Regions from separate parts of the Paenibacillus sp. AK121 genome, predicted to be linked through region 2. Evidence: predicted binding sites of a transcription regulator. Region 2 holds the regulator's gene; each other region holds the start of a gene.
The links. The regulator Rex, encoded in region 2, represses fermentation and respiration genes when NADH is low (regulators of the CRP and FNR family bind a similar motif). The targets are predictions, from matches to a motif close to TTGTGAAATATTTCACAA.
Positions count from the first base shown of each region.

Region 1: KSP24_RS17850 (cytochrome ubiquinol oxidase subunit I) is a predicted target of Rex. The motif match lies at 1,387-1,404, and genes of this name have one in related genera.
Region 3: lpdD (prenylated flavin chaperone LpdD) is a predicted target of Rex. The motif match lies at 3,375-3,392, and genes of this name have one in related genera.

Region 1 is NZ_JAHPJM010000010.1:120,954-126,451, forward strand. Features, by position in the region: gene KSP24_RS17845 (response regulator transcription factor) at 1-1,068, shown strand, start outside; gene KSP24_RS17850 (cytochrome ubiquinol oxidase subunit I) at 1,472-2,878, shown strand; gene cydB (cytochrome d ubiquinol oxidase subunit II) at 2,865-3,878, shown strand; gene cydD (thiol reductant ABC exporter subunit CydD) at 3,878-5,498, shown strand, end outside.
Region 2 is NZ_JAHPJM010000003.1:185,753-191,250, reverse strand. Features, by position in the region: gene dinG (ATP-dependent DNA helicase DinG) at 1-1,900, shown strand, start outside; gene KSP24_RS07105 (redox-sensing transcriptional repressor Rex) at 1,928-2,581, shown strand; gene KSP24_RS07100 (amidohydrolase) at 2,568-3,869, shown strand; gene KSP24_RS07095 (cell wall elongation regulator TseB-like domain-containing protein) at 3,907-4,431, shown strand; gene KSP24_RS07090 (hypothetical protein) at 4,735-5,268, shown strand; gene KSP24_RS07085 (AAA family ATPase) at 5,261-5,498, shown strand, end outside.
Region 3 is NZ_JAHPJM010000001.1:158,199-163,696, forward strand. Features, by position in the region: gene KSP24_RS00650 (S8 family serine peptidase) at 1-3,239, shown strand, start outside; gene lpdD (prenylated flavin chaperone LpdD) at 3,419-3,769, shown strand; gene KSP24_RS00660 (hypothetical protein) at 3,778-4,365, opposite strand; gene KSP24_RS00665 (DUF4190 domain-containing protein) at 4,589-4,960, shown strand; gene KSP24_RS00670 (hypothetical protein) at 5,054-5,356, shown strand; gene KSP24_RS00675 (DUF1540 domain-containing protein) at 5,430-5,498, opposite strand, start outside.

The DNA.
Region 1 (5,498 bases), on a different contig from region 2:
GTGGTTTTGCTGGATTTGCGTATACCTGACTGGGATCGGCAAGCCCGGCAGCTGGCAGCAAAGCAGCGGCTGGCCGAATTGTGTCGTGAGCAGGGTAGAGGCATTGTGTTTGAGGCTGGAATATATACGGGCCTATTGCTTCCCGCCATGTTAAAAACGGAAAAAGATGCTGTTCAGTTGTTGGCTGCATGGCGACAGGAGCTAAAACCGTGGGTAAATGAAATCTATGGGGCTGCCGGCGCTCCGGTAGACATTCTTAAGGAGATCCCCAAATCTTTTGAGCAGGCGTTACGATTATTGGAGCGTACGTTTTTGTTCCGGGCAGAAAGAGTCATGCTTCCCGGAGACCTACATGAATGGGAGACAGTCCCTGCTCACATGAATGAAGCGTCTGATAGAGCCCCAGATGCCCCCATGCGTTATGCAGAAAAGCTGTACTATGCGCTGGATATGGCTAATGGTAAAGCGGCGACCCGTGTCATTAAGGACATGGAAGTCCAATTTCCCCAGATTTATCGTACAGAATCTGCAATCAAGGCGGCATTCGCTCAGACATTCACACTTGCACTGAACAAGTATGCAGCTGGACAGGAACACAGCCGGACCGTGCTGGAGGAGCATTCCAACTTAATTACCAATGTATATGCCTATTCAACATTGGGCGAGCTGGTGGATCACTCGCTCGAACATGTGTTGCAGTGGATTGGCCAGACTGATACGGGTGGCAAGGAGATCATCATGAAGCAAATGATTGACTTTATACATGGTCATTATGATGAAAATTTGCGACTGGAGTTACTGGCAGATATGTTCAATTACAATAGTGGGTATTTGGGCAAACTGTTCAAAAGTCATACAGGCGAGGCCTTTAATGCCTACCTGGATAAGGTAAGGATTGAGCGAGCAAGGGAATTGCTTGCACAGGGGATTAAGGTACACCAAGTGGCGGGCCGCGTGGGGTATGCGAATGCAGATTATTTTCATAGTAAATTTAAAAAGTATGTTGGAATGTCACCTTCCTCTTACCGTAATCAGGTCCAAAAGAACGGAGGAACAGATGGCTGTTGATCGATTCCCTAGGTTTAACGTTATGAAGTCTCTCTTGCAGATGTCGGAGGTATCCCCTCCGAATGAAGAGAGGCTCTTTTTATATATATTGAAAAAAGACAGATCAATAGAAAATGTCACATTGATTATGGAATTTAGGGCATTTTCGTAGAAAAGCCATCGTTATGACACAACTTTGACACGATGTTCACATTTTTGATTCAATTTCATTTAAATTTATTCTATATAATGGGGATAATCTGAAGCCCGGTTATGGCAACCATGGCAAGTTAGCTGAGTGAGTCATTTCCTAAAAAAGTGGCGGTTTCATATGTAATAGTGTGAATATAATCACAAATACAAAAGACTTCAGATCACAAACATTAAATCATTGTTAGGGGAAGTACAGGGGAGGAGCATCATCATGGACGTATTGGATTTGGCACGGTTGCAGTTTGCAACCACTACGATTCTTCATTTTGTTTATGTGCCAATCTCCATTGGATTGTCATTGTTGGTGGCAATTATGGAGACTATGTATGTTATCAAGAAAAAGGATTTGTACAAAAAAATGGCTCAATTCTGGGGGACATTTCTGCTGATTAACTTTGCGCTAGGGGTAGTCACCGGGATTTTGCAGGAGTTCCAGTTCGGAATGAATTGGTCGGACTTTTCCCGTTTTGTCGGTGATGTATTTGGTACGCCGCTAGCCATTGAAGCATTGCTCGCATTTTTCCTGGAATCGACCTTTATCGGTCTATGGGTATTCGGTTGGGAAAGATTATCCAAAACTGTCCATTTAATTTGCATGTGGCTAGTAGCGATCGGTACGATGCTCTCGGCTTTGTGGATTTTGGCTGCCAATTCATTCATGCAACGTCCTGTAGGATATGGGGTTGTAAATGGCCGGGCAGAAATGCAGGATTTTGCTGCCTTGTTAACGAACGAGCAGCTTTTGTGGGAGTATCCTCACACCATTTTTGCTGCCATTGCAACCGGTGCTTTCCTCGTAGCAGGTATTAGTGCTTGGAAGCTAATGCATAAAAAGAATATGGACTTTTTTAAACCTTCTTTTAAATTGAGCATTATTGTTGCATTAATCTGTGCCATTGCTATTCCTTTGTTTGGTCATGGACAGGCTCAATATTTGATCAAAACACAGCCCATGAAGATGGCAGCCAGTGAAGCTCTGTGGGGAGACAGCGGCGATCCGGCGCCTTGGACGGTTATTGCAAATATTGATCCTGATAAGCAGGAAAATACCTTTGAGATTAAGGTTCCGTTTGCACTGAGCTTTCTGTCGTATAGCAAGTTTTCTGGCTCTGTGCCTGGTATGAAGGAACTTCAAGCACAGTATGAAAAGACCTACGGTCCAGGTGATTATATTCCGCCTGTCCGTACGACCTTCTGGAGCTTCCGCATTATGATTGCGGCAGGATGTGCCATGATTGCACTTGCTCTGTACGGAGCTTACCTGAGTTTTCGACAAAAATTGGAGGGCTCACATCGTTGGTTCTTCCGCCTTATGCTGTGGGGGATATCGCTCCCGTTCATTGGGAATACAGCAGGCTGGATCATGACAGAAATGGGACGTCAGCCGTGGACTGTGTTTGGCTTGCTTCAAACGAAAGATTCTGTTTCACCTACCGTTGTAGCAGGAGAAGTGCTGTTCTCCCTGATTGCATTTACGACGCTGTATCTCATTTTAACGGGTGTGCTGGCATTCCTGTTTGCTCGCACCGCTCGTAAAGGCCCAGATATTGAGCCGCATCAGCATACAGTCATTCATGATCCATTTGCTCAAGGAGGTGACAGCATTGTCGTTAAATGATTTATGGTTCTTATTGATCGCAGTGTTGTTTACAGGCTTCTTTTTTCTAGAGGGCTTTGATTTTGGCGTGGGGATGGCAACAGGATTAGTGCCGCGTAATGACCAACAAAAACGTTTGATGATCAATACGATTGGTCCATTCTGGGATGCCAACGAAGTGTGGCTGATTACAGCAGCAGGTGCGATGTTTGCCGCTTTCCCGCATTTTTATGCAACGATGTTCAGCGGATATTATCTGGTATTTGTGTTTATTTTGCTAGGTTTGATCTTGCGAGGAGTCTCCTTTGAGTTCCGTGGCAAGGCCGAAGGAAAAGGGTGGACAGGAACGTGGGATACTTGCATTCTGATTGGCAGCTTCCTGCCGCCGATGCTGTTTGGTATGGCCTTTGCGGCTTTGGTGAAAGGTGTACCTATTCAGCAAAACATGGATTTGAAAGTCGGATTTTTGGATGTGTTCAATGGATACACCGTATGGATTGGACTGACAGTGGTCGGAATGTGCCTCATGCACGGGCTGACGTTCATTTCTCTGCGGACGATTGGTGAAGTCAGAGATCGTGCTCGTGTGATCGCGTCCAAATTTCTTCCGGTGCTGGGAATTCTACTTGCTGGTATGGTGGTATGGAGTTATTTTGCAACGGATTTATTTGCACGTCGCGGTCCCTTTATGTATGTTGCGGTTGCGGTGGGAATTCTCGCCTATGTGCTGACATGGTATTTCCTGAGGCAGCGCCGCGAAGGGTGGGCTTTCGGGATGACAGGTGTCATCATTTTGCTAAGCTTCGTTTCGTTATTTGTTGGCTTGTTCCCAAGATTTATGGTGAGCTCGATCAACAGTGCTTTTGATTTGACGATATATAATGCAAGCTCCAGTCATTACACACTGAAAGCCATGACGATTGTTGCAGCAACGCTTTTACCCTTTGTGTTGGCTTATCAGGCGTGGAGCTATTTTGTTTTCCATAAGCGTCTCAGTGAGAAGGATCATCTGGAATACTAATGGATAAAGCCTGGTTTGAATTAAAGGGCATTCGGCCAGTAATGCTGCTGCTGGCCGCCCTTTCCCTGCTCCAGGGAGCAGCGGTAATTGCACAAGCCATCTTTTTGGCAAAGGCTGTAACGGTTTTGTTTAATAAAAATCCGCTGGTAATGGCTTGGCCATCGCTGGCGTTGTTTTTCGCGGCTTTTGCAGTGAGGCATACGATGATCTGGCTGCAACGCCGGACAGCCGGTCGTTTCGCCGAAGCAGCAGGCGCTTCCTTAAGGGAGCGTCTGCTTGCGCGTTTGTTCGAGCGGGGTCCGAGTTTTGCCGCGCAGGAAGGAAGCGGCAAGTTGGTGACGCTAGCGCTGGATGGTGTGGATCGGTTTCGCAATTATTTGGAAATATCCATTCCTCGTATAATAGACATGATGGCTGTAACCTTACTGGTGCTTGTGTATGTTTTCACATTAGATATGATATCAGGTGTGATTTTGACGACTACGATGCCGATTTTGGTGGGCTTCTTTATTTTACTCGGCTTGGCGGCGCGAAAGCAGGCAGACAAGCAGTGGCGTTCCTATCGTCTATTATCACATCACTTCACGGATTCGCTGCGTGGCCTACAGACACTAAGGTTTTTGGGACGCAGTCGGGCGCATGGGGAAACCGTAGGGAAGGTCAGCGACCAATACCGTACGGCAACGATGCGTACGCTGCGGGTAGCGTTTCTTTCATCATTTGCCCTCGATTTTTTCAGTATGCTGTCGGTCGCTTTTGTAGCAGTAGGCTTGGGGCTGCGTCTGATTAGTGGTTCGGTGGGACTGGAGGCAGCGCTTGCGGTGCTTATTCTGGCACCGGAATATTTTATGCCTATACGCCAGTTGGGATCAGACTATCACGCCTCATTGGACGGTAAGGAGGCTTGGGGAGCGATACGCTCCATTCTCGTTGCAGAGGATGAAACGATAGAGCCGAATACAGCTAATGATAAAGGATTAGACATCACGGGGCAGGACATCCTCAAGCTGTCCGATGTGTGTTTTCTTAATGAAGACGGCTCCGCCCGGCTTGAACATGTGTCTGCAAGTGTTGAACCGCACATGAACATGATCGGCATCGTCGGAGCGAGCGGTGCAGGCAAAACGACATTGCTTAGTCTGCTTGGCTGCTTTACTGACCCCACTTCAGGTGAGCTGATCCTTAATGGATGCCGATTATCTGTGGATACCAAAGCTGAATGGCAACGGCATATTGCCTATATTCCACAGCATCCTTACTTGTTTAGCGCTACTTTGGCAGATAATATTCGCTTTTATGAACCGGGAGCATCCAACCAGCAGGTAGAGTGGGCGATTGACGCGGTTGGACTGCGTGAACTGGTGAATGGCCTTCCGGGTGGATTGAATGAGCCTATTGGGGAAGCAGGTCGGACATTGAGTGGAGGGCAGGCGCAACGGGTTGCCTTGGCGCGGGCTTTGCTTAGTAACCGTCCGATCATTTTATTGGATGAGCCTACGGCACATTTGGATATTGAGACAGAATGGGAGTTAAAACAGACCATTTTGTCCGTATTGAAACACAAAAGAATGTTTCTCGCCACCCATCGGCTGCATTGGATGCCGGATATGGATTGTGTCT
Region 2 (5,498 bases):
GCGTGATATTCCGATGCTGACAAAAGTGATTCCGTTCCCGTTCCGGGCTGCCATTTTTAAGGGTCGGGGGCATTATTTGTGTCTGCGTAAGTTTGAACATAAAATAAACAGAAGAGACTTCGCGACACCAAAGGAAGACTTGATTACAGCGGCTCAAATGATTGTCTGGCTGACTCTGACAGAAACTGGTGATGATGAGGAACTGAACCTGAGCAACCGTGGAGGGGATTTTTGGGAAACAGTAGCTAGTGATTCCGAGTCCTGTCTCGGCCGTTCTTGCCCATGGTTCCGCAAGTGCTACTATCATCGTGCACGTCATGAAGCAGGAACAGCGGATGTGGTTATTACGAATCACTCCAAGCTGTTCACCGACGTCAAAGCAAGTCACCAGCTATTGCCCAGCTATGAACATCTTGTAATTGATGAAGCACATCATCTAGAGGAAGTAGCCGGTAAGCACCTGGGCATGCATATGAAATATTTCACACTCGTGCATACGCTGACTCGATTGTTCAAGGACAGTAAGAACGGACAATTGCCTTCGTTACGTCAGCAGTTGGCAAAGTCGGGGCATGAGAAGTCGACGGAATGGGCCTCGACCATTGATCAGCTGTACCCACTCGTGTTAGAGGTTAAGGAAACTTGGGACCTGCTAAGCGATAAGCTGTTTGGTATGTTGCCAGAGCGGTCTGATGCCACACCGGGTGAAACGGGACAATTTTCTTCGCGTCTCAAACCGTCGGCCAAGCCTGCAAAGTGGGATCAAGCGGCGGCGTTGGAAAATCAGCTTTATGTAACGTTGAGTGAAATTTTGCGCAAGGGCGACAAGCTGATGCTGGATGTCAAGGAAGAACACGACGATTATGCGGCGGATAGTCTCATTACAGATATCACGGGTCTGCTTAAGGATTTGGCGGGGATTAGGGAAAATTTGCGCTTCTTTATACGACTCGATGATGAAACAACCGTATATTGGCTCGAAGCGAGTGGGCAATTCCGTAGTAAATCATTGCAATTTTATGCAGTGCCCGTCGATGTGAGCCGCCAGTTGAAAGAAATGTTTTTTGACAAAAAAAGAAGTATTATTTTGACATCTGCTACTTTATCGGTAGATAAGTCGTTTCAGTACATGACCGATCAACTCGGCTTGCAGGAGGCAGCGGATCAAGGACGATTAATGACGTCACAGCTCCCATCACCTTTTAATTACAGGGATCAGGTGTTGCTGGTCATTCCGCGAGACTTTCCGAGTGTCAAGGGCAGTGTAGGGGATGCACATTTTGTAGAGATGCTCGTTAGCTCTCTAGGAGCGACTGCCCAGGCGACGCGGGGGAGAATGCTTGTTCTGTTTACTTCCTATCGGATGCTCCGGCAAGTGTATGAGCCACTTAAAGAGGCGTTAGCATCCAGCGATATTACCGTGTTAGGACAAGGTGTAGACAGTGGGAGTCGGAGCAAGCTAACCCGTCGTTTTCAGGAAGCCAAGGCTTCTGTATTGCTGGGAACCAGCAGCTTCTGGGAAGGCGTCGATATTCCAGGGAAGGCTTTGACTTGTCTGGCCATCGTTCGCTTGCCGTTTCAACCGCCCAATCACCCGTTACTGGAGGCAAAAAGCGAGTTGCTCCAGCAGCAGAAGAAGAACCCATTTATGAAGCTGTCTGTACCACAAGCAGTTATTCGCTTCAAACAGGGATTTGGGCGGTTGGTACGTACAGCGAGTGACCACGGAGTCGTTATCGTTTACGATACGCGTGTGATCGAATCCTATTACGGAAAGCACTTTTTGTACTCGTTACCGGGACCAAAAATGGAGCATATGCCATCGGAGCAAATGGTGCCCCGCATCGCCGAATGGCTCCAATCCGCCCCGGAGACAGAGGCACAACGGACGGACACCTAAAGTCCGTTACAATTAGGGGGAGCAAGTATGAAATCAGATAAAATTTCAGAGGCTGTCGTACGGAGATTACCCGTATATTTACGTTATCTGAATGCACTGCACAAACGGGAGGTGGCTACGGTCTCTTCTCAAGAGCTGGGACAGAGGTTAGATTTGAATCCGGCCCAAATTCGTAAAGATCTTGCCTATTTTGGCGATTTTGGTCGGAAGGGCATCGGTTACGATGTTTCTTATCTAATTGAGAAAATACGCCATATCCTGAAAATTGACCAGCAAATTAATGTAGTATTGGTCGGAGCGGGTAATCTGGGTCAAGCCCTATCAAACTATAACGCTTATTTAAAAGACAATATGAAGATTGTGGCGGTATTTGATGCGTTCCCGGATAAGGTTGGGACCAGAATCAATACCTTAGTCGTTCAGCCGATGGATGAATTGGAAGCGACTGTGAAAGAAAAAAATATTCGAATCGGGATTATTACTGTACCTGATTTTGAGGCACAACACGTAGCTGATAGGCTCATTGAGAGTGGAATTGGAGCGATTTTAAACTTTGCACCTATCATTCTCAAGGCACCGGCTAACATTCGGATACATGCCACAGACTTTACAACTGATTTGCTTAGCCTCGCTTATTATCTGGAGGACGGAAAGGAAGAAGCACAATATGACAGTGAATAAATGGATGATTAAAAACGGTTCTTTTGCCGTGAATGGACCTGAAGCTGGGGTAATCCATGGTTTTATGATTGTGGAGGATAGCCGTATTACTTACATTGGCGAGACTCTGCCTGCGGGTGAGGAAGAGACGGAAGCAATCGACGGTAACGGGTTATTGTTTTTGCCTGGTCTGATTAATACTCATGGTCATGCGGCGATGTCTCTGCTGCGAGGGTATGGAGATGACTTGGCACTTCAAGTCTGGCTTCAGGAAAAAATGTGGCCTATGGAAGCCAAGTTTACATCTACGGATGTGTATTGGGGAACATCCTTGTCAGTGCTGGAAATGCTGAAAGGTGGAACCACAACTTTCCTGGATATGTACGATCATATGGATGAGGTGGCACGTGTAGCTGAAGAGTCGGGCATCCGTGCAAGTTTGATGCGTGGAGCCATTGGACTCTGTTCAGAAGAAGAACAGCGGATCAAGCTGGCTGAGGCCGTGACTTTTGCCCGTAACTGGCATGGAAAAGCAGACGGACGTATCACAACGATGATGTCTCCGCATGCCCCATACACATGCCCGCCAGCGTTTATTGAGAAATTTGTTCAAGCAGCACATGATCTCGATTTACCATTGCATACGCACATGTCCGAGACGATCGCCGAAGTTGAGCAAAACGTACGCGACTACGGTTTGCGTCCAGTTGCACACTTAGATAAGCTTGGCTTTTTCTCCCGCCCTTCACTTGTTGCCCACGGCGTACACTTGAACGACGAAGAGATAGCTTTATTAGCGGAACGAGGTGTGGCGGTTTCACATAATCCAGGCAGCAACTTGAAGCTGGCAAGTGGTGTAGCTAGAGTGCCTGAATTGCTGCGTGCAGGAGTTACTGTTTCTCTTGGAACAGACGGTCCTGCCAGCAATAATAACCTGGATATGTTCGAGGAAATGCGTCTGGCGGCACTCATTCACAAGGGAGTATCTGGCGACCCAACAGCAGTTCCTGCAAATGAAGCACTGCGTCTGGCAACAGAGTATGGTGCAAAGTCGATTGGTTTAAAAGAAGTAGGAGCGCTGGCAGCAGGCAACAAGGCTGACTTTATCGCGCTAGATCTGAATCAGGCCCATTTCTTGCCGCGTACAGATCTTATTTCCCATGCCGTATACTCTGCAAGTGCCAAAGACGTGGCTCATGTGTGGGTAGACGGTCGTCAGGTTGTGAAAAACGGCGAATGCCTGACGATGGACGAGGAACGTATCAAACATGAGGCACAAGCCGCCTTTGAAGGGCTGCTGTCGCGCTAATTCAGGTGTCACATCCCCTTAGAGAGGAAGCACAGGTTTGAAAAATAAGAAGAAATGGATAGCGGTCGCCATTTTGGCCGTAATACTGATCCTGGTCAGCATTTTCTGGTATTATTCCTACGTTACTCAAGACCAGGTGGCTGAGAAAAATGCCGCTATCATTAAGGCCAAGCAATCAGGTGGTCTGGTTAGCACGACTCAGACTTGGAAGTCTGTGTGGGATCAGATTTATTGGGTGGTTCAAGGAAAAAACGCACAGAATGAAAATATAATGGTGTGGGTTCCTTTTCAAAAAATGGAAGGACAACCTAACGTACCTGTCGCAGATCCAAGCGGTGTTCATACCGAGCTGATGAAAAACGGAGTCGACGAGCAAAAAATGACAGCGATAATTCAGCAGCAACTTCCAAATGCAAAAATTGTAAGGCTCCAACCGAGTGTGTTCAATGGCGAATATGTATGGCAACTGTTTTACGATGATGAAAGCCATCATAACTATACCTTTTACCGTTTCTCAGATGGAGCATCGACGGGGATAAAGTATACTTTACCTAATTACTAGCGTGTTATGGGAGTAGTGATGGTGAAAAGAATGTATTGTTAAAAGAATGACTGATTGAAGTTGAAAAGACGTAAATGCGACTTAAATCGTATTTACGTCTTTTTTTGCTGCTACGAAAATCACAACTCCTCCACACATTGCCTTCGATATTAGATTCACGTTATGATATACTATATTTTATAAGTGATAGACAAAAATGATAGAAAAATGAGTTGCTGATCTCTATAAGATCATGCAATTTGGTTGTTTGTTGACATTCGTCCCGTTTCTTCTGGGTTTTACATTTTGAGAGGAGGATGTTGTTTGAAATTGCGTGCAGTTCCTATTGTTGTGGCGGCCGTTTTGGCAGCCTTGTTGATGTTTGGGGGATGGTTCATTTACCGTCAGGTTACAATGCAAAGTCCTCTGGAAAAACTGGTATCTCAATATCCAGGCGTGACAAGCGCTCAAATAGATATTAAACAGGATCAGGTCGTATTGAAACTAGATCTCAAACCGCAGGCGGATGTGGCCGGATTGGTCGATGTGGTTAAGCAAAAAGGGCAATCCATCATTGGCAGCCGTACCATTAAGCTGGATATCGCAGATCGTTCCAATTCAGCACTGAATCAATGGTGGTCTGAGGCTATGTTTCCTGTAGCCGAAGCGATGGAAAATAAAAAGTATACTCAAATTTCATCTACAGTTGAGCAGATGAAAAAGAAAAAAGCAGGTATCAAGGCTGATACCGATATGGATTCAAACAATGTCTATATCCGACTCAGCGAAGGCAATGCGACTAAGTTTATCGTCTTGCCACGTCAATCTCAGCAAATGGGGGTATGGCCTAATGCCTAGATGGATCAAGGAAATATTAATCGGTATTGTGCCGGTGACCATTATATTTCTCGTTTTTATTGGGGTGAATATTATCCCTCTTCTGGTTGCGGGCGTGATGCTCAGCGGCTTGTTAATGCTCATGCATGCTCGTGGCGGCTTGGCCGTAGGTGCCGGGCAAGAGCGCAAACGTAAAAAAAATGGTCCGGACAAGCTGACTTTTGAGGAAATTGGTGGACAAGAAAGCGCTA
Region 3 (5,498 bases), on a different contig from region 2:
ATCTTGAAAACAATTCTGATTTCGGCAAAGTGTATGTAGCGACCACCAACAATCAGAATGCGTTTGAGCAGGTATTATCGTTTACTGGAACCAGCAATGGCTGGAAAACACAATATCTTGATTTGCGAGCATTTGCGGGTCAAAAGGTATACCTCCTGTTCAACTTTACTAGTGACAATACGATCGTGAAAGATGGCTGGTATATTGACGATCTGTCCATTCAGGAACCAGACGCCGTTGCACCTGCTGCCCCTGGCCATTTGACTGCTGAAGCAGATAATGTGGGCAATGTTACACTCGCCTGGGGTGCTTCCTCTGATGAAGATGTGAAGCAGTACAAGGTGTATCGTTCAACCCAGTCTGGCAAAAATTATACTTCCATCGGTACAACTTCTGGGCTGACCTACACGGATACGATCACCGTCGGTGGTGCGACCTATCATTATGCAGTGGCAGCCGAGGATTATAGCGGTAACGAAGGTGTCAAGTCGAACGAGGCTTCACTAAGAGTGGATGTGCCGGATACGCTGTATAGCGATCATTTTGATGGCAGCTCAGACAATGGATGGACTCATTCCGGGACCAAGGATGAATGGGAACGCGGCATTCCTAAGGAAGTAGGACCGGGGAGCGCAGTGTCCAAGCCGAATGTGTGGGCCACCGATCTCGATAGCAACTATGAGAACGGTGCTGATTTTTCACTGGTTTCTCCAAAAATTAATTTGAATGGTATACGCAACGCAACACTGACTTTCAACCACTGGTTTGAAATTGAGGGCGGCTATGATTACGGATATGTAGAAGTGTCCAAAAACAATGGCGACACGTGGAGTGAGCTGGGTAAGTTCTCACATAATACAAGTGGTAAGAATTGGGCGCCTGTTTACTACAATCTGGATAGCTATACCGGCAACGAGATTCAAGTTCGTTTCCGCTTGAAATCGGATAACAGTGTGAACAAAAATGGCTGGTACATTGACGATTTCCGTGTGCTGGGTGTTCCAGCTTCGACAGTGACCAAGGATATCGTACCTGAGTCCAATATCAAGCTGGAAAAAGCGGAAGAACAATTCCCGCTATATAAAATTACAAGCACTGAAAAGAGTGAATTCCAGGAAAAAGTGAAGCCGACAGATGCATCCGTGGAGCGTGGACGTGTCGGTCTCGACAGTCTTCCAGCCAGTGCTACCGTTACGGTACTGGAAACCGGACGTTCGGTGAAAACAGACCCAACCACGGGCAAATACAGCTTCACTCATGTAGCAGGTGACTATACGCTGAAGGCCGAAGCCTACGGTTACGTGCCTCAGACGAAAGCAGTCACGATTGAAAATAACAAAGTCATCAGAGCAAACTTTAGTCTCCAGGCTGTCCCTCACGGTACGATTCACGGGGTTATTACCGACAAGCAATCCGGTGAACCGATCCAAAAAGCGAAAGTATTGGTGCTGGAAGATGCACGTATTGCTCCTGTAGAGACGAATGAGGCTGGAGAATTTACACTGGACGTGCTGGAAGGAACATACACATTGTCCATTGCAGCCGAAAATTATTACAGTGACAGTGTTTCCGTGACTGCTCCTCCAAACGGCAGTGTTGAAGCGAATGTCACGTTGAAGCCTTTCATCGGTTTCCAAGGAGGCATTGCCTATGATGACGGTACAGGAGAAAATGCCAGAGCCTTTAACGCGGCAGGCAATTCATGGGCAGTGAGAATGACACCTGAGTCGGAAGTGGCACAAGTGACAGGAGCATCCCTTTTGTTCTGGAACTCTGCTTTCCCGAATCCGGGGGGAACGGCATTCCAATATTCTATCTATGACGCCTCCGGTACAGCAGGAGCACCTGGACGACTAGTGGCTGGTCCATTCGACGGGACTGCTGTCCGGGATGAGACACAATGGACGACGGTGCAGCTCCCAGAGCCGGTGACGGTTCAAGGTGATTTCTACATCGTATATACACAGTCTGCGGTAGGGACACAGTCACCAGGTCTGGCTACAGATGAAAACAGTCCCAATGCGCTTCGCAGCTGGCAAGGTGTAAGCGGCACATGGAGCCAATCACCTGAAGAGGAAGGGAACTACATGATCCGGGCTATCGTCAGATATCCGGTGAATGCTCCAACGATTACGACTCCTACGAAGGCTACGTATACGCAGGAGGAAACGATTACCGTAACAGGAACTTCCCCGGCAGAAGGAGCTGATATTCAGCTCTTTAACGGTAAGGAGCTGACTGGCACAACGAAAGTGAAGGATCGTCAATTCAGTTTGTCGGTCGATCTTCAGCCAGGTGCTAATCCGCTAAGTGTTCAAGCGGCGGTATACGGCAAAGTAACGGATCGTTCTGAGCCGGTGGTTGTAACGCTCGATCAGACTAAACCGGGTCTGATCCTGACTTCACCTGATGAAGGAGCTCGTACAAATGCGGGTGTGGTCAGTGTAACCGGTACGGTGTATGACGAGTTCCTCACCGAATTGACGATTAACGGCGAGCCCGCTGAATTCGGAAGTGACGGTAGCTTTAATAAACGGCTGCTTATCAATGAAGGTGAAAATCAAGTTACGGTAACGGCCAAAGATCTTGCCGAAAACGAAACGACTGTTACACGCTCGGTGTATGTCGATACAGCGCTGCCGAAGCTTGAAAATATTAGCCCTGCTGAGGATGTACGTATTACTCCAGGACAGCCGGTACGAGTAGCTTTTGACAGTGCATCCGGTTTAGAGGCATCCTTCCATGTGGAGCTGCCCTTTAACCTGTCCACTTTGGCCCGTAATGAAATTCCATTAAATGAAACTTCGTCAGGCCACTATGAAGGTACTTATCTCACTTCATCTTCTCTGAACCTGGAAGGCGGAGTCATCGTGATCCGGGTAAGGGATGCAGCGGGGAATGAAGTGGAGACGGAGGCGCCGGGGAGGTTGTATGTAACCCATGGTGGAGGAGAGGGCCCAGGTCCGAATCCACCTACATCGAATGAAAAGCCGGTAGCTATTATCCAGGCGAATGACTCAGCCAAGAAGAACAAAAATGTACAATTTAACGCCAAAGCTTCCCGCGATACAGATGGTGAGATCATCAGCTACAGTTGGAATTTTGGTGATGGCGATACGGCAGTTGGTTCCAAGGTGAAGCATAAATTCACCACAGCCGGAACGTATACCGTGGAGCTAACAGTAACGGATAATGACGGCGCAACGGGTAAGGCAGTGCATACCATCACAATCCGTTAACAGCAAGTAAGAGGATGGGAGTTTTTTTAGAATACAATAAAGGTCTACAGCAAGCCACTGTTAATAGAGGCTGCTGTGGGCCTTTTTAAATTTGTCCAACAGTTCAGGAAGCGATACAATGAATGGTACTCTATGAAGTGAATCGTTTCACAATAATATTTTTAGCAGGAGAGGATCATATGATTCATTTGGAAAAAGAAAGCGGACGTATCCGTCTTGTGCTGGATGCCTATTTTATGGGGGAAGATATCGTTGTGCTCATATCAGGCGGTGATCAGCCTCACTTGGGGACGATTACTGCGGGGGCTAGGCTTGAGCCTATTCAAACCGTGCAATTGCAAAACCACAAGGAATTTTATATTACTGAAGAAATTGCAGTTCGCTTGCGTAAAGAGTTTGCGGGTAACTTCGCCATTTGCTGCGGGACGCATTTGGATCATGCAACCAAGGATGAAATCCGAGTGCTGACAGACATGGCTATACAAATGGGAAAAGAGCTCATTGAAGAACTTAAGCAAGTGCGCTTGTAGCGACCTTTTTAAGTGAACTCTCGAAAAAGTAGATTGCGATAGGGGTACTTACTAAAGGGATACTCAAAAAGCAATGCAAAACCATCATCCTCAATGTCTACAGATTTTAGCGCAGAGGATGGAATTAAACTACGGATCATTACATGAACTGCACGCTGGTCTTGCCTGTTGATCGCTTTGGCTAGGGCAGAAGCAAAGCATTCATTGCGTGCCAATTCGCGATACAGCGGAAAAACGGCTTTGGCAATGGCGCGATGAACCTTTGGCTCAAATGTAAACTGCACCGTCCCGGGTGGAATCGTCGTACCGTTCGTGTAATAGAGCATCGGCGGCTGAGCTAAAAAGGAAACAAAGTAGCCAATCCCATTCGTACCTAAGCCTTGTTTGGCGGCAAATGGCGCTACCGAGCAGAGAAGGGATTTCATCCGATCCAAATTACCCTGAACGACAGCTCGTGACCATTGGACGGCAAAAGCACGTTGGGTTGCAATAGCTTTGTAAAATGGCAGCATGGCGGCGGATATTTTCCGAAGTGTCTCTGCATGTAAACGTTGGTGAGACGAGCCCTTTCTGCGGGCTGTTCCACGATATAACATAGCTCCGTCCTCCTTGGCAGGATGCTCTCTTGGAGCGTAATTTATCTGTAATAGGTACAGTACTGTGTATGCCCGATTATCTCAAAAAGTGCTAAGATGCTACGCTTCTTCTTTTTAACGTTCTAATTTAAAAAATTGAAATAAGTACTGTCCTGATTTGTAAGATTGTGGTACCCTAGAACTTATATATTGCTATTATAATTATTGGAGTTGAATTAAACAGATGAGTGACTTGTACAAGGAGCCTCGATCTTCCGATCCTTTTCAGGAGCCGAACGATTATAACGCTCCATTTAACCAGCCCCCAGTAGTTCCACCTACAAACAGTAAAGCTGTTGCCTCGATGGTGCTCGGGATTTTATCTGTTGTCATTCCCTATCTTGGGTTGATTATCGGAATTGTGGGTATTATTTTGTCCAGTCTTTCCCTGAAGGAAATTAACCGTCATGGCGAGCAAGGCAGAGGTATGGCCATTGCTGGACTGGTATGTAGTATTATCGGCACACTGATTTATGCACTGATTATTATTTTCTTGGTTATTGTTTTTGTTGTGGCGGCCTCCAGTGGCGATCCGGATATTTTTTCAGACATTTAATGAATTAAAGAATGTTTGAGTCAGACAAACCATTCACGATTTGCCTATTGGATGCTATGATACAGGGAGTCCAATCAAGGAGAGTGAAGCAGTATGGCACGTACTCAAACACAAAAGGCGTTAAGCAAGGCGAAACGCGCCGGGATCTATTGCGCGGCACAGAGTCGTAAAACGAATGATCATTATGGCGAAATTTCACAGCACACGCGAATGAAGCCAACCAAGCAGGAACAATTACAAAAGGTCAAGCACAAGAAGCGACTCGTTCAGGGTGACGCTTCTTTTTTTGTCTTAAGCGAAGTCGAAAAACTTCGAGGAAGTGAATGTATAGGAGCGGATAGCATTTTCCATAACATAGGCCAAAAAGAACTTGATAATAATTATCATTCTTGTTAGAATCATAAGAAAGAAGGAACCCTGGCAGGGGCTCCTTCATGATAAAGCTATGGTTTGGCTTGAAAACTAAGGTCTATTTTGCTTCAAAGGTTTTGCAGTCTGTTTCTTCGGACGTGTGAGTGTTTGCAGGCTTGTTGCTTAC